Regions from separate parts of the Pseudomonas sp. FW507-12TSA genome, predicted to be linked through region 1. Evidence: predicted binding sites of a transcription regulator. Region 1 holds the regulator's gene; each other region holds the start of a gene.
The links. Region 1 encodes FliA, which starts transcription of late flagellar genes. Its sites were predicted from a motif close to CTAAAGTTTNNNNNNNNNNNGCCGNTAA; they were not measured.
Positions count from the first base shown of each region.

Region 1 (5,437 bases):
GGCCTGGAGCCAGTTGCAGGGCAGTCGTCCCGAACAGGCCAACCTCTGGCGCCGCCTGCAGCGCATCGGCTTGTCCGGCCCCCTGGCTCGCGACCTGCTGGCCCTGATCACCGATATCGACGAGCCACGCCAGGCCTGGCGCATGCTCCTGGCGCACCTGGCGCGAATGATCCTGACGCCGGAAGTCGAGCCCCTGGAAGAGGGCGGGGTGATTGCCATGGTCGGCCCTGCCGGCATGGGCAAGACCACCACCCTGGCCAAGCTGGCGGCTCGCTACGTGCTCAAGTACGGCGCGCAGAACATTGCGCTGGTGAGCATGGACAGCTACCGCATCGGTGCCCAGGAGCAGCTCAAGACCCTGGGGCGGATCCTCAATGTCTCGGTGACCCATGTCGATCCTGGCCAGTCCCTGGCCCAGGCCCTGGAGCCGCTGCTGCGCAAGCGCGTGGTGCTGATCGATACCGCCGGCCTGCAGGCCAGCGATCCGGCGTTGCGCATGCAGCTTGAAAGCCTGGCCGGTCGCGGGATCCGCGCGAAGAATTACCTGGTGCTGGCCACCACCAGCCAGAAGCAGGTGCTGACCGCCGCCTACCACAGCTACAAGCGCTGTGGGCTGGCCGGCTGCATCCTGACTAAACTGGATGAAACAGCCAGCCTTGGCGAGGTGTTGAGCCTGGCCATCAGTCATGAATTGCCGGTTGCCTATCTGACCGATGGCCCGCGGATTCCTGACGACCTGCACCTGCCGCGTCGGCACCAACTGGTGAGCCGCGCCGTGAGCGTGCAGATGCAGGAAGAACCCAGCGAAGAAGCCATGGCCGATATGTTCGCTGACCTGTACCACAACCCGGCCAAGCGGGTCGGCTGAGGTACTCATGAATAGATTGCAGTGTATCTACATCGATGGTCTGCCAGGCATTGTTCTCACGGTGAACACGCAGCCAGTTATGTGGCCCCGTCTAAGTAAGACAAGGTAAAGAAAGAACATGGGCAGCATGCATCCCGTACAGGTGATCGCGGTGACCGGCGGCAAAGGTGGCGTCGGCAAGACTAATGTGTCAGTGAACTTGTCCCTGGCTCTGGCTGAGCTCGGTCGACGGGTCTTGCTGCTGGATGCCGACCTGGGATTGGCCAATGTCGATGTCCTCTTGGGCCTGACCCCCAAACGCACCCTGGCCGATGTCATCGAAGGGCGCTGCGAGCTGCGCGACGTGCTGCTCCAGGGGCCGGGTGGCATCCGCATCGTTCCGGCCGCCTCGGGCACCCAGAGCATGGTGCACCTGAGCCCCGCCCAGCATGCCGGCCTGATCCAGGCCTTCAGCGACATCGGCGACAACCTCGATGTGCTGGTGATCGACACCGCTGCGGGTATTGGTGACTCGGTAGTCAGTTTTGTCCGCGCGGCCCAGGAAGTGCTGCTGGTGGTCTGCGACGAACCCACTTCGATCACCGACGCCTACGCGCTGATCAAGCTGCTCAACCGCGACTACGGCATGAACCGCTTCCGGGTCCTGGCCAACATGGCCCAGAGTCCCCAGGAAGGGCGCAACCTGTTTGCAAAGTTGACCAAGGTCACTGATCGCTTCCTGGACGTGGCCTTACAATATGTCGGCGCAGTTCCCTACGACGAAAGCGTGCGCAAGGCCGTGCAAAAGCAGCGTGCGGTCTATGAAGCCTTTCCTCGCTCGAAGTGTGCATTGGCGTTCAAGGCCATCGCACAGAAAGTCGATACCTGGCCGTTGCCGGCGAACCCACGCGGGCACCTGGAATTCTTTGTCGAGCGGCTAGTGCATCAAACAGCGGGACCGGTGCTATGACTGCCAGTGGCTACAACCTCTACAAGAAGTCGGCGCGTGACAGCCAATACGAACTGATCGAGCGCTATGCGCCCCTGGTCAAGCGTATCGCCTATCACTTGCTGGCGCGGTTGCCGGCCAGTGTCCAGGTAGAGGACCTGATCCAGGCCGGGATGATCGGTTTGCTCGAAGTATCGACCAAGTACGACGCGAGCAAGGGCGCGAGTTTCGAGACTTACGCGGGTATCCGTATCCGTGGCGCGATGCTCGACGAGGTTCGTAAAGGCGACTGGGCACCGCGTTCGGTGCACCGTAATACGCGCATGGTCAGTGATGCCATTCGCGCAATTGAAGCTAAAACCGGTCGTGACGCTAAAGATCACGAGGTTGCGGCCGAACTTCAATTGAGTCTCGACGATTATTACGGGATTTTGAACGACACCCTGGGCAGCCGGCTGTTCAGTTTCGACGACCTGTTGCAGGACGGCGAACATGAAGGGCTGCACGAGGATGGCGCCAGTGCTCATCTCGAGCCGTCACGGGACCTGGAGGATGAACGCTTCCAGGCCGCGTTGGCGGATGCGATTGCCAATTTGCCGGAGCGCGAGCGACTGGTGTTGGCGCTGTACTACGACGAAGAGCTGAACCTCAAGGAAATCGGTGAGGTCCTGGGGGTCAGCGAATCGCGGGTCAGCCAGTTACACAGCCAGTGCGCGGCCCGCTTGCGGGGGCGTTTGGGGGAGTGGCGAGCGCGCTGACAGGCAGTGTGGGGACACTGCGCCCAAGACCGGTCAGGCCTTGCGCCTTGCCGGTTTTGCAGTATGTGCTCCATGCAGTCGTTGCGTGTTATGCCGGATTGATTGAATGGCGCGTCCAGGAACTGGATGCGTTTAAGACTGCTTGGAGGTCGAATTGGACAAGAACATGAAAATCCTCATCGTTGATGATTTCTCAACGATGCGGCGGATCATAAAAAACCTGTTGCGTGATCTGGGTTTCACCAACACGGTCGAGGCCGACGATGGCACTACCGCCATTCCGGTACTCAACAGCGGGAGCATCGACTTTCTGGTAACGGACTGGAACATGCCGGGCATGACCGGTATCGATCTGCTGCGCCACGTGCGCGCCGATGAAAAGCTCAAGCACCTGCCGGTATTGATGGTGACTGCCGAAGCCAAGCGCGAGCAGATCATCGAAGCCGCCCAGGCCGGCGTTAACGGCTATGTCGTCAAACCATTCACGGCCCAGGCGCTGAAAGAGAAGATCGAGAAGATCTTCGAACGCATCGGTTGAGATGCGTAGCCATTGCGCCACGGGGGAGCTATGGAGCATAACGAATCTTCACTGGGCGACTTTGAGTCGACCCTGAAAAAACATGCGCTGGAACTGGTCGAGAGTCTGGAGAAGGGCAGGTTCGGCGAAGCCGTGCAACTGATCCATGAGCTCAATCAGACCCGTGACCGCGGCCTGTACCAGGAAGTGGGCAAGCTCACCCGCGAGCTGCATAGCGCGATCGTCAATTTCCAGATTGACCCGCATATGCCGCAAGCCGAGGAAGTTTCACAGATCACGGATGCCACCGAGCGCCTGTCCTATGTGGTCCGGCTGACGGAAGCCGCAGCCAACCGCACCATGGACCTGGTGGAGAGCAGCACCCCGCTGGTCAACGGCCTGAGCGCTGAAGCCCAGGCCTTGAGCGTGGACTGGGGCCGCTTCATGCGGCGCGAGGTCGGTGCCGAGGAGTTTCGCGAACTGGCGCGGCGGGTCGACGGTTTTCTGACTCGTAGCGAGCAGGAGACCCGTACCATCTCCGGCCACCTCAACGACATTCTGCTGGCGCAGGATTACCAGGACCTCACCGGCCAGGTGATCAAGCGCGTGACCCAGTTGGTCACGGAAGTCGAAAGCAATCTGCTCAAACTCGTCTTGATGGCCAGCCAGGTCGATCGTTTCGCTGGTATCGAACATGACCGCGCATCGATCCTGGCGGAAAAAGATCCGCAAAAACATCTCGCCAAGGGTGAAGGTCCGCAGATTCATGCCGATAAACGGGAAGACGTCATGTCCGGTCAGGACGATGTTGACGATTTGCTTTCCAGCCTTGGATTCTAGGAGCACCCATTAATGAGCTTCGGCGCCGATGAAGAGATCCTTCAGGATTTCCTGGTTGAGGCCGGCGAGATTCTAGAGCAACTGTCCGAACAATTGGTCGAGCTGGAAAGCCGGCCAGATGATGCGGATCTGCTCAACGCAATTTTTCGCGGTTTTCACACTGTTAAAGGGGGCGCCGGCTTCCTCCAGCTCAATGAGCTGGTGGAGTGCTGCCATATCGCCGAGAACGTTTTCGACATCCTGCGCAAGGGTGAGAGACGAGTCGACTCGGAACTGATGGACGTGGTGCTCGAGGCTCTGGACACGGTGAACAGCATGTTCGGCCAGGTCCGCGAGCGTACCGAGATCACTCATGCGACACCTGAATTGCTATCCGCCCTGGCGCGCCTGGCCGAACCGGCCGGTGCGCAGCCCGCTCCTGCCCCCGTGGAAGAGGTGGTCGAGGCCGTGGCGGAACCCGAGCCCGAGCCGCAAGCGCCGGCGGGCGATATTACCGACAACGAATTCGAACTGTTGCTCGACTCGCTGAGCGCCGCCAAGGCCGATGCCGATGCCGCGCCCGCCGCCGTATCTGCCGCCGAGGGTGAGCCTGCCGGCGACGAGATCACCGACGCCGAGTTCGAGTCCCTGCTGGACCAGTTGCACGGCAAGGGCCAGTTCGCCCCCGATGCGCTCGCTCCCGCCGCGGCCGATGCCGAGGGTGGCGCCGCTGCCGGCGGCGATGAGATCACCGACGACGAGTTCGAAGCACTGCTGGACCAGTTGCATGGCAAGGGCAATTTCGCCGTTGACGCACTGGAATCGGCGGTAGCTGCCGCACCTGCCGCCGCTGCGCCAGATGCAGCTGCGGCTGGCAGCGACCTGATCACCGATCACGAATTCGAATCCCTGCTCGATGAGCTGCACGGCAAGGGCAAGTTCTCCGACACGCCAGGCACTGCCCAGCCAGCGGCCACGGTCGCTGCGGCTCCTGCCGTGGCGGCACCGGCGGCTGCCAGTGCCGCGGTGGCCAAGCCTGCGGCAGCCAAGCCGGCCGCCGCTGCCAAGCCTGAGGCCAAGGTCGAGGCGCCAAAACCCGCCGCGGCTCCTGCTCCGGCCCGCGCGCCAGCCGCAGCAGCCGAGAAGCCGGCCAGCGAAGCGGAAACCACGGTGCGCGTGGACACTGCGCGCCTGGATGAAATCATGAACATGGTGGGCGAGCTGGTACTGGTGCGTAACCGCCTGGTGCGCCTGGGGCTCAACAGCGGCGACGAAGCCATGTCCAAGGCGGTGTCGAACCTCGATGTGGTCACCGCCGACTTGCAGACCGCGGTGATGAAGACCCGCATGCAGCCGATCAAGAAGGTCTTCGGGCGCTTCCCGCGCCTGGTTCGCGACCTGGCCCGGCAGCTCAAGAAAGAGATCAACCTGGAGCTGGTGGGGGAAGAAACCGACCTCGACAAGAACCTGGTGGAGGCCCTGGCCGACCCGTTGGTGCACTTGGTGCGCAACGCGGTGGACCACGGTATCGAATCTCCGGAAGAACG
Region 1 covers NZ_JBYSWT010000009.1:142,441-147,877, forward strand. Annotated here, with positions in the region: gene flhF (flagellar biosynthesis GTPase FlhF) at 1-868, shown strand, start outside; gene fleN (flagellar synthesis regulator FleN) at 987-1,817, shown strand; gene fliA (RNA polymerase sigma factor FliA) at 1,814-2,554, shown strand; gene AC3WK8_RS11315 (chemotaxis response regulator CheY) at 2,721-3,092, shown strand; gene AC3WK8_RS11320 (protein phosphatase CheZ) at 3,123-3,911, shown strand; gene AC3WK8_RS11325 (chemotaxis protein CheA) at 3,924-5,437, shown strand, end outside.

Region 2 (5,437 bases), on a different contig from region 1:
CCAGGTCGGGCTGTTGCTCTAGAGCAGCCTCGACCAGCCGCCCTGCAAGAACAACCGGTCGACCCAGAACACCTGGTGCAAGGCGACGATCAGCCAGAACAGCGCCTGGTAGGACAGCTTGCGGGTCTTGTGCCGCAGCAACTGCTGGGCCAGCAGCGCCCCAGGCCAGCCACCGGCCAGCTCCAGGGCATGCAGGATGTTCTCCGGCGTGCGCTGGCCCTGCTCCCGGGCCTGGCGCTTGTCATGCCAATACGCCAGGAACGTCAGCAGGCTGACCGCACCATAGGCTGCCAGTGCAATGACCGAGCCGTCGCGCCACCACAGTGATAGCGCCCCATACAACGGCAAGGCGCACAGCAGGATGAACGCCAGCAGCTTGGCTCGGGGATGCTGGATCCGCCCGGGGCTGCCCTGGCGTTGCTCGGATCGAGAAGCCCTCACGCCTTGGCCGCCGCCCAGTCGATCCAGCCGAACTGCCAGGTCGCCAGGATCAACAAGCCGAAAGCGATGCGGTACCAGGCGAAGGCGTCATAGCTGTGGTTGGCGATGAACTTCAACAGGCCCTTGACCGCGATCATGGCGAAGATGAAGGCGGTAACGAAACCGATGGCGAACACTGGCAAATCATCGGGCTGGAACAGATGCCGGTATTTGTAGCCGGAGTACACCGCGGCCCCGACCATGGTCGGCATGGCCAAAAAGAACGAGAACTCGGTGGCGGTCTTGCGCGACAGCCCGAACAGCAAGCCGCCGATGATGGTCGAGCCGGACCGTGAAGTTCCCGGGATCATCGCCAGGCACTGAGTGAATCCCACCTTGAGGGCATCCTTCCAGGTGATCTCATCGACGTTGTTGGCATGCACCTGATGCTCGCGGCGCTCGGCCCACAGCATGATGATGCCGCCAACCACCAGGGCCGTGGCCACTGTGACGGGGTTGAACAGGTAGGCGTGGATCAGGTCGGCGAAAATCACCCCCAGCACCACCGCCGGCAGGAAGGCGATCAGCAGGTTGGCGGTGAAGCGCCGAGCCTTGGGCTGGGTCGGCAGGCCAATCACCACATCCAGGATCTTGCCCCGGAATTCCCAGACAACCGCCAGGATCGCCCCCAACTGGATGATGATATTGAAAGCCATCGCGCGCTCGCCGCCAAAGTCGAGCAAGTCGGCCACGATGATCTGGTGTCCCGTGCTGCTGATGGGCAGGAATTCGGTCAAGCCCTCCACAATCCCGAGTAGCAATGCCTGAAAGGCAGTCCAAAGGTCCATCGATCCCCCATGAAGCGATGCTCGTGGCATGCCTCTTTATAAATGTTCACTGCATCGAAATTGGCCGGGAACCCGGCATGTCAAAGATCAACACAAGCCCATGAAAATTATGTGAAAAAACCAGAATTGTTCAGGTTTTGCGCGAAGACGCCGAAATCCTAGCAGACAGGCGCAAAAAGCGTCGCGGTGTTATTGGACTTCCGTAGGGTAGGCGCTCCCGGACAGGCGTGCTTGGATGCTCTTAGTCGTTCATGACAAGAACAAGAACCTGGAGTGACCGGATGATGAAAAGCTTGCGAAAGATGTCAATCAGTCAGCGCCTGTGGCTGATCCTGATCGTGGCGCTACTGACCCTGGTGGCCTTGGGGGTGATGATGCTCCAGCAGATTCATGGCGACCTGTATCAGGCCAAGGCGCAGAAAACCCAGCATGTGGTGCAGACTGCCGCTGGCGTACTCGATTACTACCAGGGTCTGGAAGCCGCTGGCAGCCTGACTCGCCAACAGGCGCAACAGCAGGCGCTGCAGACGATTCGCGGGTTGCGCTACAACCAGAACGACTACTTCTGGATCAACGACCTGACGCCCGTGATGATCATGCACCCGGCCAATCCCAAGCTCGACGGGCAGAACCTGGCCTCGATCAAGGATCCGGATGGCTTTGAGGTGTTCAACGAGATGGTGACCCTGGCCAAGGCCAAGGGCGCCGGCATGGTCGACTACCGCTGGCCCAAGCCCCGGGCCCAGGAACCGGTACAGAAGACTTCCTACATCCAGCTGTTCCAGCCCTGGGGCTGGATCATCGGCTCGGGGGTGTACATCGATGACCTGCAACAGGAGTTCCAGGCCCAGGTGCTGCGGGCGTCCTACGTGGGCCTGGTGATCGCCCTGCTGATGGGTGCCCTGGTGGTGCTGATCGTGCGCAGCATCGTCAGCCCCTTGCGAGAGACCGTGCATGCCATGGCCAATATCGCCAGCGGCGAGAGCGACCTGACCCGCAGCCTCGACACCCATGGCCAGGACGAAGTGACCGAACTGGCCCGGCATTTCAATGGTTTCACCGCCAAGTTGCGTGGCGTGGTGACCCAGTTGCAGTCCAGCGCCGCCGCCCTGGAACAAGCTTCCAGCGAACTGGGCAGCAATGCCTCGCAAGCCCAGGAACGCAGCCAGCAACAATCGCAGCAGATGGAACAGGTGGCGGCCGCCATCAGCCAGGTGACCACCGGCGTCCAGGATGTGGCGCGTAGTGCCGAGCATGCCGCCGAGGGGGTCCGTGAAGCCGAGGTCCAGGCCCAGCAGGGCCAGGTGAATATCGACAGTAGCCTGCAACAGATCGACCAATTGTCAGGGACCATCGACCAGGCGGTGGAGGTGATCCGCACCTTGGCGGCCGAGAGTACCCAGATCGGCACGGTGCTGGAGGTGATTCGCTCCATCGCCGAACAGACCAACCTCCTGGCGTTGAACGCCGCCATCGAGGCCGCCCGCGCCGGCGAACAAGGCCGCGGTTTCGCCGTGGTGGCCGACGAGGTGCGCCTGCTGGCCCAGCGCACCCAGCAGTCCACTGCGCAAATCCAGGGCATGATCGAGCGCCTGCAGAGCCACTCCGAGGCCGCGGTTCGGGTCATCGGCGATAGCAGCCGGGCCTCCCAGGCGACCATCGAACAAGCCGGCCTCGCGGGCTCGAGCCTCAATGCCATCGGCCAGGTCCTGCACACGCTCAACGAGCTGAACGCCTCGATCGCCAGCGCTACGCTGCAACAGGCCCATGTGGTCGAAGACATCAACCATAACGTCGGCCAGGCCGCCGGCCTGTCCCAGGGAACGGCCTTGGCGGCCCAGCACTCCAGCGCCGCCAGCCGACATCTCAGGGAGCTCTCCGAACAGCTCAACGGCCTCTTGCGACAGTTCCGCGTCTGATGCGCCAGACAACCCGAATCCGCCGCTGCGCATGCCGCCGGTGGATTCGGCCAACACCTGACGCCACTGGCCAGTCTGGGTACAATCCGCCCCCTCTTCCACTTCCCAAGGAACCACCATGTCCGGGCTTGAACTGTTTGCCGCTGCGCTCGGCGTCATCGCCGTCTGGCTGACAGTCAGGCAGAACCCCTGGTGCTGGCCCATCGGCCTGGTGATGGTGCTGCTCTACAGCTGGATCTTCTTCGAGGTCAAGCTCTATTCCGACATGCTGCTGCAGGTGGTCTACGCCGTATTGCAGCTCTATGGCTGGTGGCAATGGACCCGCGGCGGCGACCAGCACCAGGGACGCCCGGTCAGCCTGCTACAGTTCCCTGCCCTGCTCCAGGGCCTGGCCCTGGGCGCGGTCGGCAGCCTGGTGCTAGGGGCGGCCATGGCCCATTGGACCGACGCCGCACAGCCCTGGCTGGACGCGGCCCTGACCGCCTTCAGCCTGGTGGCGCAATGGTGGATGGCACAGAAACGCGTGCAGTGCTGGCCGCTGTGGATCGCCGTGGACGTGATCTTCGTCGGCCTGTTCATCTACAAGCAGCTGTACCTCACAGCCGCGCTATATGCCCTGTTCACCTTGCTGGCCATCCAGGGCTGGCGGACCTGGCGCGCCGACCCGGCGCTACAGCCATGAAGGTACTGGTTCTGACCGGCCCGGAATCCAGCGGCAAGAGTTGGCTGGCGGCCGAGCTGCAAACCCATTTTGGCGGCCTGCTAGTCGGGGAATACGTGCGCCATTTCATGGAGCAGGAGCGCCGTGATACCTGCCTGGCGGACATTCCCCGGATCGCCCGCGGGCAACTGGCCTGGGAAGACCAGGCACGAGCACAACAACCCGAATTGCTGATCCTCGATACCCACCTGTTGAGCAACATCCTCTGGAGCCGAGCACTGTTCGACGATTGCCCGCCCTGGCTCGAAGAACAGCTGCTGGCCCGGCACTACGACCTGCATCTGCTCTTGTCGCCAGAACAGGTTCCATGGAGCGCCGACGGCCTGCGCTGCCAACCGGAACTAGAAGAGCGCCAGGCGTTCTTCCAGGCCACGCAGCACTGGCTGGAGCAACACCAGCAAACCTACAGGATCATCGGCGGCGATTGGTCGATGCGCCACCACCAGGCCTTCGAGCTGGTCCGGCAACAGTTGCTGGCCTGAGCTGGCCAGTGTCCATTTCTGAAACACTCGCGCATTGAGTGAAGCGCCATTTTCCGGGGGCGCTACCGCTTGCAGGCAAAACTGTTAAGCCCGCGATACACCCTCTTGGCAACCCGCATTCCAGAGCATTGGCCCGGTTATGGCCAATGGCCCTGCCCCTGTCCTGTCTCAGACTTGAAACAGCTGCGCGCGCCAGCTGCGGGCCGAATCTTCAAATCATTGATTATGCGAAACAAATAAAAAGCGGCACGGCTCCTGCTCTCTCCCTCTCAACGCTGACTAGGGCCAGCACTGAGAAGAAGGAATGCCGCCGTGGGGACTCTGCATAAAAGTTTCACCCGCCTGTTGCTGATCGGTTGCGCCATCAGCGCGGTGCCCAACCTTCCCGCCATGGCGGCAGGCAATGGCGAAATCATCCTCGAGCGCCAGATGTACGCAACGCCGATCGGCCGCGCCCGCAACCTGGACAACAACCCCACCACCGTCAATGCCAACCCTTCTGGGGTCGTCACCGGCATGACCAATGGCGAAATCAGCGACAACGACTTTGCCGGTATCAGCAGCGGCGCACTGGTGCGCGGTGCGGTGATGCCCAATGGCAACGGGGTGTCCGGCATGAACATCGTCACCAACCCCAACGGCCTGCCTGGCATGAGCGCGGGCCATGGCGGTGGCTCCGGGGCTTCGATCTCCAATTCGATCAACCGATCCATGGGCGCTGCCATGGCGCCGTTGAACAACATCGGAGGCCGGTGAGATGAAGCTTTCACTGATACTGCTGGCCCTGCTGGGCTGCACCTCGGCCATGGCCGACAGCGGCAGCCAGGTCCAGGACACCGCCATCATCGGCAACTCCGGTGCAGGCTATAAAGGCAACCTGAACATCAACCAGGCCGCTGGCGACCAGCAACAACAGGCCAACGTGCGGGCCATCGCCATCGGTACCAATGCCAGTGCCAGCACCGGCGTGACCCAGAAGATCACGACACCCGCCGACCGCTCGGTCAACGCCAGCAGCACCATCGGCGGCAACTCCTTCAGCAACGG
Region 2 covers NZ_JBYSWT010000016.1:130,604-136,040, forward strand. Annotated here, with positions in the region: gene AC3WK8_RS17015 (MmcQ/YjbR family DNA-binding protein) at 1-22, shown strand, start outside; gene AC3WK8_RS17020 (DUF1294 domain-containing protein) at 19-441, opposite strand; gene AC3WK8_RS17025 (undecaprenyl-diphosphate phosphatase) at 438-1,268, opposite strand; gene AC3WK8_RS17030 (methyl-accepting chemotaxis protein) at 1,553-3,187, shown strand; gene pnuC (nicotinamide riboside transporter PnuC) at 3,306-3,869, shown strand; gene AC3WK8_RS17040 (AAA family ATPase) at 3,866-4,390, shown strand; gene fapA (functional amyloid chaperone FapA) at 4,703-5,146, shown strand; gene fapB (fibril amyloid subunit FapB) at 5,148-5,437, shown strand, end outside.
Region 2: the regulator FliA is predicted to act here: its motif matches at 1,398-1,425, upstream of AC3WK8_RS17030 (methyl-accepting chemotaxis protein).

Region 3 (5,437 bases), on a different contig from region 1:
TGCCGGCAAGGATCTCGTCGCTCTGGTGGATGGCGATGACCGGTCCTTCAGCCAAGGTGTTCAGGTTGCTATCGGTGACGATGGTCGCCATCTCGATGATGACGTCGGTGTCGGGGTTCAGACCGGTCATTTCCAGATCGATCCAAATCAGGTTCTGCGGGTTCTGCATGGGTGGGCTCCTCGGCGTAGTTGCGCAGTTTAGCCTAGAGGGCCTGCCCGGCGTGCTAAACTCGCCGCCGTTTTACCCAATCGCCGTAATTATCGACACGGAACATCAATGGCCAAACGCCAGCTCAATCGTCGCCAGAACTGGCGCATCGAAAAGATCCAGGGTGAGCGCGCAGCCCGCGCCGCCAAACGCGAGTCCTCCGTCATGGAGGCGCTGGAAGGGGGCGACCTGGGTCCGGAACAGACCGGCCTGGTGATCGCCCACTTCGGCGTCCAGGTCGAAGTCGAGGCCCGCGAAGGCGAACTGGCCGGCCAGGTGTTTCGCTGCCACTTGCGGGCCAACCTGCCAGCGCTGGTGACCGGCGACCAGGTGGTCTGGCGCGCCGGCAACCAGGGCATCGGGGTGATCGTCGCCCAACTGCCCCGCAGCACCGAGCTCTGCCGCCCCGACAGCCGTGGCCAGCTCAAGCCGGTAGCGGCCAACGTCGACATGATCGTGATCGTCTTCGCGCCCATGCCAGAACCCCATGCCAACCTAATCGACCGTTACCTGGTGGCCGCCGAGCACGCCGGGATCCGCCCCTTGCTGCTGCTGAACAAGGCCGACCTGATCGACGAGCAGAACGCCCCGGCGCTCAACGCCCTGCTGGCGGTCTATCGCCAGCTGGGCTATCCGCTGCTGGAAGTCTCGGCCCATCACGGCGACGGCATGGAGCAACTACAAGCGCTGCTCGATGGTCGCATCAGCGTGTTCGTCGGCCAGTCGGGGGTGGGCAAGTCGTCCCTGGTCAACAGCCTGCTGCCGGACGTCTTCACCCGGGTCGGCCCGCTGTCGGAGTTTTCCGGACAGGGCACCCACACCACCACCACCGCCCGGTTGTTCCACTTCCCCGGTGGCGGCGAACTGATCGACTCCCCCGGTATTCGTGAGTTCGGCCTGGGCCACGTCAGCCGCGCCGACGTCGAGGCGGGTTTCATCGAGTTCAACGACCTGCTGGGCACCTGCCGCTTCCGTGACTGCAAGCACGACCGCGAGCCCGGCTGCGCCCTGCTCAAGGCCCTGGAAGATGGCCGCATCCAGCAACAGCGGATGAACAGCTACCGCTCGATCATCGCCAGCCTGCCCGACGACAGCTACTGACCCTGCCCCACGCAGAAACCACAAGGCCGCGATGATCGCGGCCTTGTGGTTTTTACCTGGCAGTCCCCAGTGTCACCGGGGCGCCGCTGCCGGCGCCACAGGTGCAGGTGCAGGTGCAGGTGCAGGAGCCTGGCCCGCTGCGCCCTGCTCATCCATCTTCAGCACGCCGTCTTCGAAGATGTTCAGGCGCTGGCGCACTTCGTGGGCCGGCAGTGGCTCGCTGCCCGGCGGCAAGGCGTGCGGATCGGCCGCTGCAGCCGGTACTTCGCCAGGGGCTCCAGTGCCCTGGGTCGGCGCCGGAGCCTTCTGGTCGCCCTGTTCGCCCTCGATGGCGCGCTGGGCGCGCTTGGTCAGCACCACGATGTCGATACGCCGGTTGACCGGATTGAACGGATCCTTGCGATCGAACAGCGCCGAAGAAGCAAAACCCACTACCCGCGCCACTTGCGGATCAGGATAACCACCGGCCACCAGTGCTCGACGAGCGGCGTTGGCACGGTTGGCCGACAGCTCCCAGTTGCCAAACTCGCCGCTGCCCGAATAAGGCGTGGCATCGGTATGGCCGCTGATGCTGATCTTGTTCGGCACCGCCTTGATGGTGTCGGCCATGGCCAGCAGGATGTCTTCGAAATACGGCTTCAGGCGGGCACTGCCGGAGTCGAACATCGGCCGGTTCTCGGCGTCCATGATCTGGATGCGCAAGCCGTCAGGCGTGATCTCGAAAAGAATCTGGTCCTTGAACTTCTGCAGTTGGGGGTTTTCCTCGACCTTGTTCTGCAGCTCCTGCAGCAGCAGTTCGAGACGCTCGCGCTCGACCTGCTCGGCCATGCCCTCCACCTGCTCGGAGTCCACCGTGACCTTGTCCGGCTGTGGCTGGGACTGGATCTCGGGATTCAGGGTGTTTTCCGGCGCCAGTTCCGGCGAGCCGCCCAGGTCGATGATGTAGGGCGTACCGCTTTCGGAAAAGCCGATCGGGTCCTTGAAGTAACCGGCGATGGCGATCTTCTGTTCCGGGGTGGCCGTGGACAACAGCCACAGCACCAGGAAGAACGCCATCATCGCCGTGGCGAAGTCGGCGAAGGCGATTTTCCAGGCGCCCCCGTGATGACCGCCAGCGAAGCGCTTGACGCGCTTGATGATAATCGGCTGATTGTTTTCCATGACTTAGCGACCGCGAACCGCTTGTTCCAGCTCGGCGAAGCTCGGACGGTGCGCCGGGTACAGGACCTTGCGCCCGAACTCCACCGCCAGCGAAGGCGGCATGCCGGAAGCGGAGGCCACCAGGGATGCCTTGATGGCTTCGTAGACGTTCAGCTCTTCCTTGGCATCGTGGGCCAGGGAATGGGCCAGCGGGCCGAAGAAACCATAGGCCGCCAGAATACCGAAGAAGGTACCTACCAGCGCCGCACCCACGTGCAGGCCGATGGACTTCTGGTCACCGTCGCCCAGGGACGCCATGGTCACCACGATACCCAGTACCGCCGCGACGATACCGAAACCGGGCATGCCGTCGGCGATGCCGGTCACCGCATGGGAGGGGTGCTCGAGTTCTTCCTTGAGGCTGAACAGCTCCATGTCGAACAGGCCTTCGAGCTCGTGGGGAGCCATGTTGCCGGAGGACATGATGCGCAGGTAATCACAGATGTAGGCGGTCATGCGCTCGTCTTTGAGCACCGCCGGGTACTTGGCGAAGATCGGGCTGGCTGCCGCGTCCTCGATGTCGCCCTCGATGGCCATCATGCCTTCGCGGCGGCTCTTGTTGAGGATCTCGTAGATCAGGCCCAGCACTTCCAGGTAGAAGGTATGGGTGAAACGCGAGCTGAACATCCCCAGGGATTTCTTGACGACGTGCATCGTCATGTAGCCGGGGTTGGCCTGGAGGAATGCACCAAAGGCCGCACCACCGATGATCAATACCTCGAAAGGCTGGATCAGCGCTGCGATCTTGCCATGGGAAAGCACGTATCCGCCGAGCACGCTAGCGAATACGACGATGATGCCGATGATTTTAGCCATAGATAGGAGAGTACTTATGAGTCGGGTTCAAGGTCATATTCGGAAGTTCTTAAAACTCTTCTTCTACTTATCGGCAAAACTGCGCCAGACTATAGCCAGTTAAGGTGAAAAGCCAGTTTGGCCCGCTCAGGGCGTGTTCACAGCAGACGATGATTGCGCCCGACCATGTCCAATGAAACCAGCACCCCGCACTCTGCCCCCAGCTCTCTAGAGGCCTGGGTCAAGCTTCTCTGCGCCGTGCGCCTGCCGGTGCCGCAAGCCAGCCATGACCGGGTCTGCAAGGCCATCGCCAACAACCGCAGTTCGCTGCGGGAAATCGCCGACCTGATGCAGAATAGCCCGGCATTGGCCCTCAGCGTGATCCGCGAGGCCAACCGGCACACCCATGGCAGCATGAGCGAGCCGGCGGAGAACCTGGAGATCGCGGTCAACCGCCTGGGCCTCAAGCGTACCCAGGAACTGCTGGAACAACTGCCGACCCTGCCCGAAGAGCAAATTCCCCAGGCCTTGCGGCAATTGCAGCTGATCAGCCAGCACGCCACCCAACAAGCCAACGGTTTCTTTGCCGGGCGCCTGGCCCGCTTGTGGCAGGACATCCACTGGGGCAGCCTGCTGTTCCTCTCGCCTCTATGGGCCATCGCCTTGAGCTACCCCAAGCTGATGGAAGAGTGGGAGCTGCGGGTCATCTATAAGCACGAGCCAGCGCGCAAGGTTGAACTGCAATTGTTCGGCGTACGCCTGATGGAGGTCTGCCAAGCCCTGGTTCAAGCCTGGCACCTGCCAATCTGGGTGCAACAGGGCTACCGCCTGCTGACCAGCGAGCAACACCTGCTGGCCAAGGTCATGCTGATCGCCCGCGACAGCGATAACCCGCTGCGCCAGCAACAGCGCCTGGACGACGACCCGGAGCTGCGGCGCTGGCTGAACCAGCCGGCCAACTGCGTCCTGCTGGCCAACGGCATGGCCCTGGCGGCGCAATTTTCCTGGAACAACCCCCACGGCCAACGCTGGCAGAACCTCACCGCCCTGTACCTGCAGATACCGGTCGCCGAGGTCCAGCAACAGTTGCACCAACAAGCCGCCAACAGCGCCCGCAACGACAGCCAGCCCGATCTCTGGCACCCGGCCCAGGCCCTGCTCTGGCCCTGGAACGTGCGCCGCCTGCACAACGGCGAGCTGCCGGCACCTGCGCCAACGCCCCTGGAACTGGCCAAGTGGCGCCAGCTGTGCAGCGAGCTGCTGCTCGAACCGAGTCCCTTCACCAATGCCGTGCACCTCACCGGGTTTGCCCGGGATGCCCTGGCGGCATGTGGCATGCGGCGGATCATGCTGCTGATGGTCGATCGCAGCCACAGCCAGTTGCGAGTGCAACAGTTGCATGGCCTGCCCAGGGAAGCCGCCGGGCTGAGCCTGCAAGCCAAGCAAAACCCGCTGCTACAGCGCTTGCTGGAGAAATCCGCGCAGATCCGCCTGACCCCGGACAACTATCGGCAATTCGCTCCCCACCTGCCCGGGGCCCTGCGCCAGTTGTTCCGTGGCGAGCACCTGCTGATCCGCTCGCTGTCCTGCAATGGTCGGGTTCTACTGCTGGCGATCGCCGACCAGGACGGCGTGCCCTTCGCCGAAACCAGCGTCCAGGCCTTCGGCAAGACCGCCCAGTGCATCGAGAAGGCCTTGCACAGCTTTACCAACCGCAGCCAGTAACGCTTGCGCTACAATTCCACCCTTTGTGCCCTGGGGACCTGACATGTCTGATTTTTCCGGCTTGCCGCTGGTCATCGAACCCGGCGACCTGCTCGCCCGCCTCGACGCCCGCGAACTGATCCTGGTCGACCTGACCAGCGCCGCCCGCTACAGCACCGGGCATATTCCCGGGGCACGCTTCGTCGACCCCAAGCGTACCCAGCTCGGCCAGGCGCCAGCCCCGGGACTGCTGCCACCCAAGGCCGCCCTCGAGGCGCTGTTCGGTGAACTCGGACACAACCCCGACGCGGTCTACGTGGTGTATGACGATGAAGGCGGCGGCTGGGCCGGACGCTTCATCTGGCTGCTGGATGTGATCGGCCACCGCCACTATCACTACGTCGATGGCGGCCTGCCGGCCTGGCTGGC
Region 3 covers NZ_JBYSWT010000022.1:64,284-69,720, reverse strand. Annotated here, with positions in the region: gene orn (oligoribonuclease) at 1-169, opposite strand, end outside; gene rsgA (small ribosomal subunit biogenesis GTPase RsgA) at 278-1,309, shown strand; gene motB (flagellar motor protein MotB) at 1,382-2,470, opposite strand; gene motA (flagellar motor stator protein MotA) at 2,474-3,325, opposite strand; gene AC3WK8_RS20355 (HDOD domain-containing protein) at 3,491-5,029, shown strand; gene rhdA (thiosulfate sulfurtransferase) at 5,073-5,437, shown strand, end outside.
Region 3: the regulator FliA is predicted to act here: its motif matches at 3,393-3,420, upstream of motA (flagellar motor stator protein MotA).

Region 4 (5,437 bases), on a different contig from region 1:
GTGCCGGCTCCGATCCGTCGAATATCGTCGACAGTTGTTATCCCATCGGTTCGATCCAGGTGCCGGCGGGGCTGGAGCCCATCGTCCTGCATCGGGATGCGGTGTCCGGTGGTGGCTACGCGATGATCGGCACGGTGATCAGCGCCGACCTGGACCTGGTGGGGCAGATGCAGCCCAACCAGAAGGCGCGCTTTATTCCGGTGACCCTGGAAGAGGCACTGGAGGCCCGGCGTTCCTACAAGAAGAAGCTGGCTTGCCTGAGCAAGCTGTTTGCGTCCTGATCCACCCGTCCGTGGCGGCTCACGCATCGTGTAGCCGCTACCGCAGGGGACTGCCGGCTAGAACAGTTGGGTGAACAGCCAGTACAGGCTGCCGGACAGCAGGATCGCCGCCGGCAGGGTCAGCACCCAGGCCATGGCCAGGTTGCGGATGGTGCGCATCTGCAAGCCGCCGCCGTTGGCCACCATGGTCCCGGCCACCCCCGAGGACAGCACGTGGGTGGTGGACACTGGCAGGCCGAACATGTCCGCCGCGCCGATGGTCAGCATCGCCACGGTTTCCGCCGACGCGCCCTGGGCGTAGGTCAGGTGGGTCTTGCCGATCTTCTCGCCAACGGTCACCACGATGCGTTTCCAGCCGACCATGGTGCCCAGGCCGAGCGCGATGGCCACCGCGATCTTCACCCACAACGGGATGAAGCGCGTGGCGTTGTCGATCTGCTGCTTGAACAGTTGCAGCTTGTCGCGGGTGTCCTGGTCGAAATGGCCGACCTGGTTCTTGTCCATCAGGCGGATGGTTTCACTGGTCAGGTACATGTCGTTGCGCACGTTGCCCATGGCTTCGGCCGGAACCTTGGACAGCGAGCCATAACCCTTCACTTCATTGCCGATGGCACCGGCCAGGGCGGCCAGGGCCGGCACCAGTTCGGGCGTGGCTTGCTTGCTGCGCATGTATTCCGAGAGCACCGCGCGAGGATCGGCCGGCGCCGCCTGTGGGGAGCTCTTGGCCAGGGCTTGCTGGGTGACTTCGGCCACGGCGGCGAACTGCAGGGCCTGGTCGGCGGGCATGGTGCGGTTCAGGGCGTAGGCCATGGGCAGGGTGCCCACCAGGATCAGCATGATCAGGCCCATGCCTTTCTGGCCGTCGTTGGAGCCGTGGGCGAACGACACCCCGGTGCAGGTCAGGATCAGCAGAGCGCGAATCCACCACGGTGGCGGGGTGTCGCCCTTGGGCGCCTGGTACAGCGCGCGGTTCTTGACGAACAGGCGCAGGGCCAGCAACAGCAGGGCGGCGAACACGAAGCCGATCAGCGGCGAGAACAGCAGGGCATAGCCGACCTTTGTGGCTTGGCCCCAGTCCACTCCGCTGGTGCCATCGCGGCCATGCATCAGGGCGTTGGCTACGCCGACGCCGATGATCGAGCCGATCAGGGTGTGGGACGACGAGGCCGGCAGGCCGAGCCACCAAGTGCCGAGGTTCCACAGGATGGCGGCGATCAGCAGGGCGAAGATCATGGCGAAGCCGGCGGAAGAGCCCACCTGCAGGATCAGCTCCACCGGCAGCAGGGCGATGATGCCGAAGGCCACTGCGCCGCTGGACAGCAGCACCCCGAGGAAGTTGAACAGGCCGGACCAGACCACCGCGAACTGTGGTGGCAGCGAATGGGTGTAGATCACCGTGGCCACCGCGTTGGCGGTGTCGTGGAAGCCGTTGACGAATTCGAAGCCCAGGGCGATCAGCAGCGCGACGCCAAGCAGCAGGAACGGGGTCCAGGTGGTGACCGTGGTGCCCAGTTCGTGCATGTCGTGCATCAGGCTGTAGGCGGTGAACAACAGGCCCAGGGCCAATACGGCGAAGAACACCACCAGGGTGAAGGGGCCGGGTTTCTTATCCAGTTGCGGTTTGGCGTCGACGCTGGGAGAGGCGACGGTCAGGGAAGGGGTGGCCATTGCTGGACAATCCTGTGGCTGGAAGGAATGGCTTCCATGATCGTTGCCGAATGTTACAGGCAGACTGCCCCAGGTCATGGTTTGTGCGATTGACAGGCCCGTTGATCCGTTTGCCCCCCGGCGGCTCGTGCCGAGCCGTGCGCAGCCTGCGGCATCGGCTACACGAGGCGGGGTTGCGGATACGGTGGTGCTGTGTAGCCGCTGTCGAGCGCCAGCGAGGCTGCGTACGGCCGCGGGGTCAGTAGTCCTGGCGTTTGCGAAAGGCCCAGCGCCCGGCGATCACGGTGAAGGTGGCCACCAGCGCCACCAGGATCCAGAAGCCTTCCGGATCGCCGGAGAAGGGAATGCCGCCGACGTTCATGCCGAAGAAGCCGGCGATGATGTTGATCGGCAGGGCCAGCACCGTGACCACGGTCAGGGTGAACAGGGTGCGGTTGCTCTGCTCGTTGAGGTTGGCGGCGATTTCCTCCTGCAGCAGCTTGATCCGCTCTCCCAGGGCCGTGAGGTCGCTGATGATCAGGGCGAACTCCTCGGTGGACTTGCGCAGCTCCTTGACGTCGTCCTTCTGCAACCACTGCGGCGGCCGGTTGAGCAGCCGCAGCAGCGAGCCCGGCTCCAGGGCCAGCAGCCGTTGCAGGCGCACCAGTACCCGGCGCATGGCTCCCAGTTCGGCGCGGTTGGCCGAGACCCTGGCCGCCAGCAACTGGTCTTCGATCTGGTCGACGCTGAGGCTGGTCTTGCGCACGATCTGGGTCAGCACCTCGCCCTGGTCCCGCAGCAGGTGGACCAGCAGTTCCAGGGGCGAGCGGAAGTGCTCGCCGGCCTTGACCGAGGAGCGCAGCTTGTCCACCGAATGCAGGGGTTGCAGGCGGGCGCTGATGATCAGGTTGCTGCGCACGCAGACCCACAGGGTGGAGATGTCCGAGGACAGCATGCTGCTGAAGTTGAACACCACGTCGTTGACCACCGCCAGCAGGGCCGAGTCCACGTGCTCGATGCGGGTCGAGCGCGAACCTTCATGCAGTGCTTCGAAGAATTCATCGGGCAGTTGCAGGTGGGCCTGCATCCAGCGCTCGCAAGCGGCATGGGCCAGGTTCAGGTGCAGCCAGAGAAATTCATCCTGGTGTTCGGCGCATTGCAGGGCTTGCAGGGCCTTGGCCGAATCCATTTCGCGACCACGTTCGCCGGGGCGGAAGCGGTAACCGTAGAGCAGGCCGAACAGATCGGAATCGCGGTGACTCTGGTCGATGCTGTGGTTCATGGGGGCTCGCAGGAGGGACAGTGCCCACGCGGGTTTCACAGGTTCACTTGAACCACATCATGGCAATGCTTCTTGACGGTTTTGTGACAATTGAAAGTCCATGATTCGCCGCGTTACACCGGCGGTCGGCGGCTCTCAAGAATGTGTCGTCGATGCCGATCACGCTCACATGCCATGCGCATTCGAGCCGTCTCGAATGCCCCCGACAGGGACGTTCGGACTTACGCATGCCTTATCGGGCCTGCTCCATCCCTGCCATGAGATCTTCTCGATGTTTTTGCAAAAATCCCTGAGAGGGCAAATTCTTGCCCTGCTGAGTGGCAGCCTGTTGGCGATGCTGTTGATCGCCCTGGCGTGCTTTCAATTGCTGTCCAATGGCGTGCAGAGCTACCGCGAGCTGATCGAGGGTCCGCTGCACAGTTCGCAACTGATCGACGAGGCCAACCTGCAGTTCAAGATCCAGGTGCAGGAATGGAAGAACGTGCTGCTGCGAGGCAAGCAGCCCCAGGAAATGAACAAGTACTGGCAGCAGTTCGAAGATCGCCAGCGCGACGTGCAGAACATCCTTGGCGAGCTGGCACAGACCCAGGGCCTGGAGACCTCGCTCAAGAGCCGGGTCCAGCGTTTGTCCCAGGAGCATCTGGCCCTTGGCCAGGCCTACCAGAGAGCCCGTGATGCCTATGTGGCCGGCGGTGCCGATCCGAGTGCCGGCGATGCTGCGGTGAAGGGCTTCGACCGTGCCGCCAGCGAGCAGATGAGCGAGCTGGTGGTCGAGTTGCGCAAGCAGGGCCAACAGCAGTCGTTGCAGATCAGTGCGGCCGCCGATCGTACGGTGTGGCTGGGTATCCTGGTGATGCTCATTTCCGGCTTGCTGATCGGCCTGCTCAGCCTGTGGCTGGTCAACCGTAGCCTGGTGGAGCCGATCCGCCAGTTGATCGACTATGTGGCCCAGCTCAGCCGTGGCCAGTTCTCCCAGCGGGTGAACAACACTCGCCAGGACGAGCTGGGCAAGCTGGCCGCGGCCGCCAACACCCTGCGTGACTTCCTCGCCCAGACCTTCACCAGCCTGCAGCGCAGTGCCTCGGACCTGGATACCTCCAGTGGCGAGCTCAACTCCATCGCGACCTTGATGTCCCAGGGCACCAACGACCAGTTCAGCCGCACCGACCAGGTGGCCACGGCGATGAACGAGATGTCCGCCACCGCCCAGGAAGTGGCGCGCCATGCCGCCGATGCCGCCCGGGCTGCGGACGATGCCGACCAGTCGGCGCAGCAGGGCGAGCAGGTGATGCAGAGCACCATCGACAGCATCACCCAGATGCGTGGCGAGATCGCCAATACCGCGACCGTGATCCGTCGCCTGGAAGCCGACAGCGGCAGGATCGGCAAGGTGCTGGAAGTGATCCAGGGCATCGCCGAACAGACCAACTTGCTGGCCCTCAACGCGGCCATCGAGGCGGCCCGGGCCGGCGAGGCGGGACGTGGTTTCGCCGTGGTCGCCGATGAAGTACGCAGCCTGGCCCAGCGTACCGCGGCCTCGATCACCGAGATCAACCAGATCATCCAGACCGTGCAGACCGGCGCGGTGGATGCCGCCCATGCCATCGAGAGCGGTCAGTCGCGCAGCGAACAGAGCGTGCAACAGGTGACCGAGGCCGGGGCCATGCTCGAGCGCATCACCCAGGCGGTGGAAGCGATTCGCGACATGAACCGGCAGATCGCCACTGCGGCCGAGGAGCAGACCTCGGTGGCCGAGGACATCTCGCGCAACCTGACCGAGATCACCTCCATCGCCAGCACCAACCTGGACAACGTCCAGCGTACCGAGGCTGCGAGCCGCAACCTGCATGTCCTGTCGGGCCAGCTGAACGAGGTCACGGCGCGCCTGAGCGCCTGATCCCTGGACCCGCAAGACACAAGGCCGCGCCCCTTGTAGAGGCGCGGCCTTGTGCTATCTGCAGGTTACTGGTCTTGCTTGTTGGCCAGGACCTTGCCGGTCTTGGCATCCAGGTCCACATCCCACTCGATGCCTTTGCTGTCACGCAATTCCACCTGGTAGACGTAGGCGCCGCTGGCGGTCTGTTCCAGCTCGGTGTCGGTGATGTTGGCGGCGCTGGTGCCGGGATGCTGGGCCAGGGCGGCCTGGTTGAGTTTCTCCAGGTCCATGATGGCGCCCGACTTGAGCAGGCCCGGGATCAGGTCCGGGCGGACATCGGCCTGGGCCAGT
Region 4 covers NZ_JBYSWT010000042.1:49,863-55,299, forward strand. Annotated here, with positions in the region: gene AC3WK8_RS29330 (5-oxoprolinase subunit C family protein) at 1-281, shown strand, start outside; gene AC3WK8_RS29335 (inorganic phosphate transporter) at 339-1,949, opposite strand; gene AC3WK8_RS29340 (transporter) at 2,188-3,210, opposite strand; gene AC3WK8_RS29345 (methyl-accepting chemotaxis protein) at 3,482-5,107, shown strand; gene AC3WK8_RS29350 (PepSY domain-containing protein) at 5,173-5,437, opposite strand, start outside.
Region 4: the regulator FliA is predicted to act here: its motif matches at 3,345-3,372, upstream of AC3WK8_RS29345 (methyl-accepting chemotaxis protein).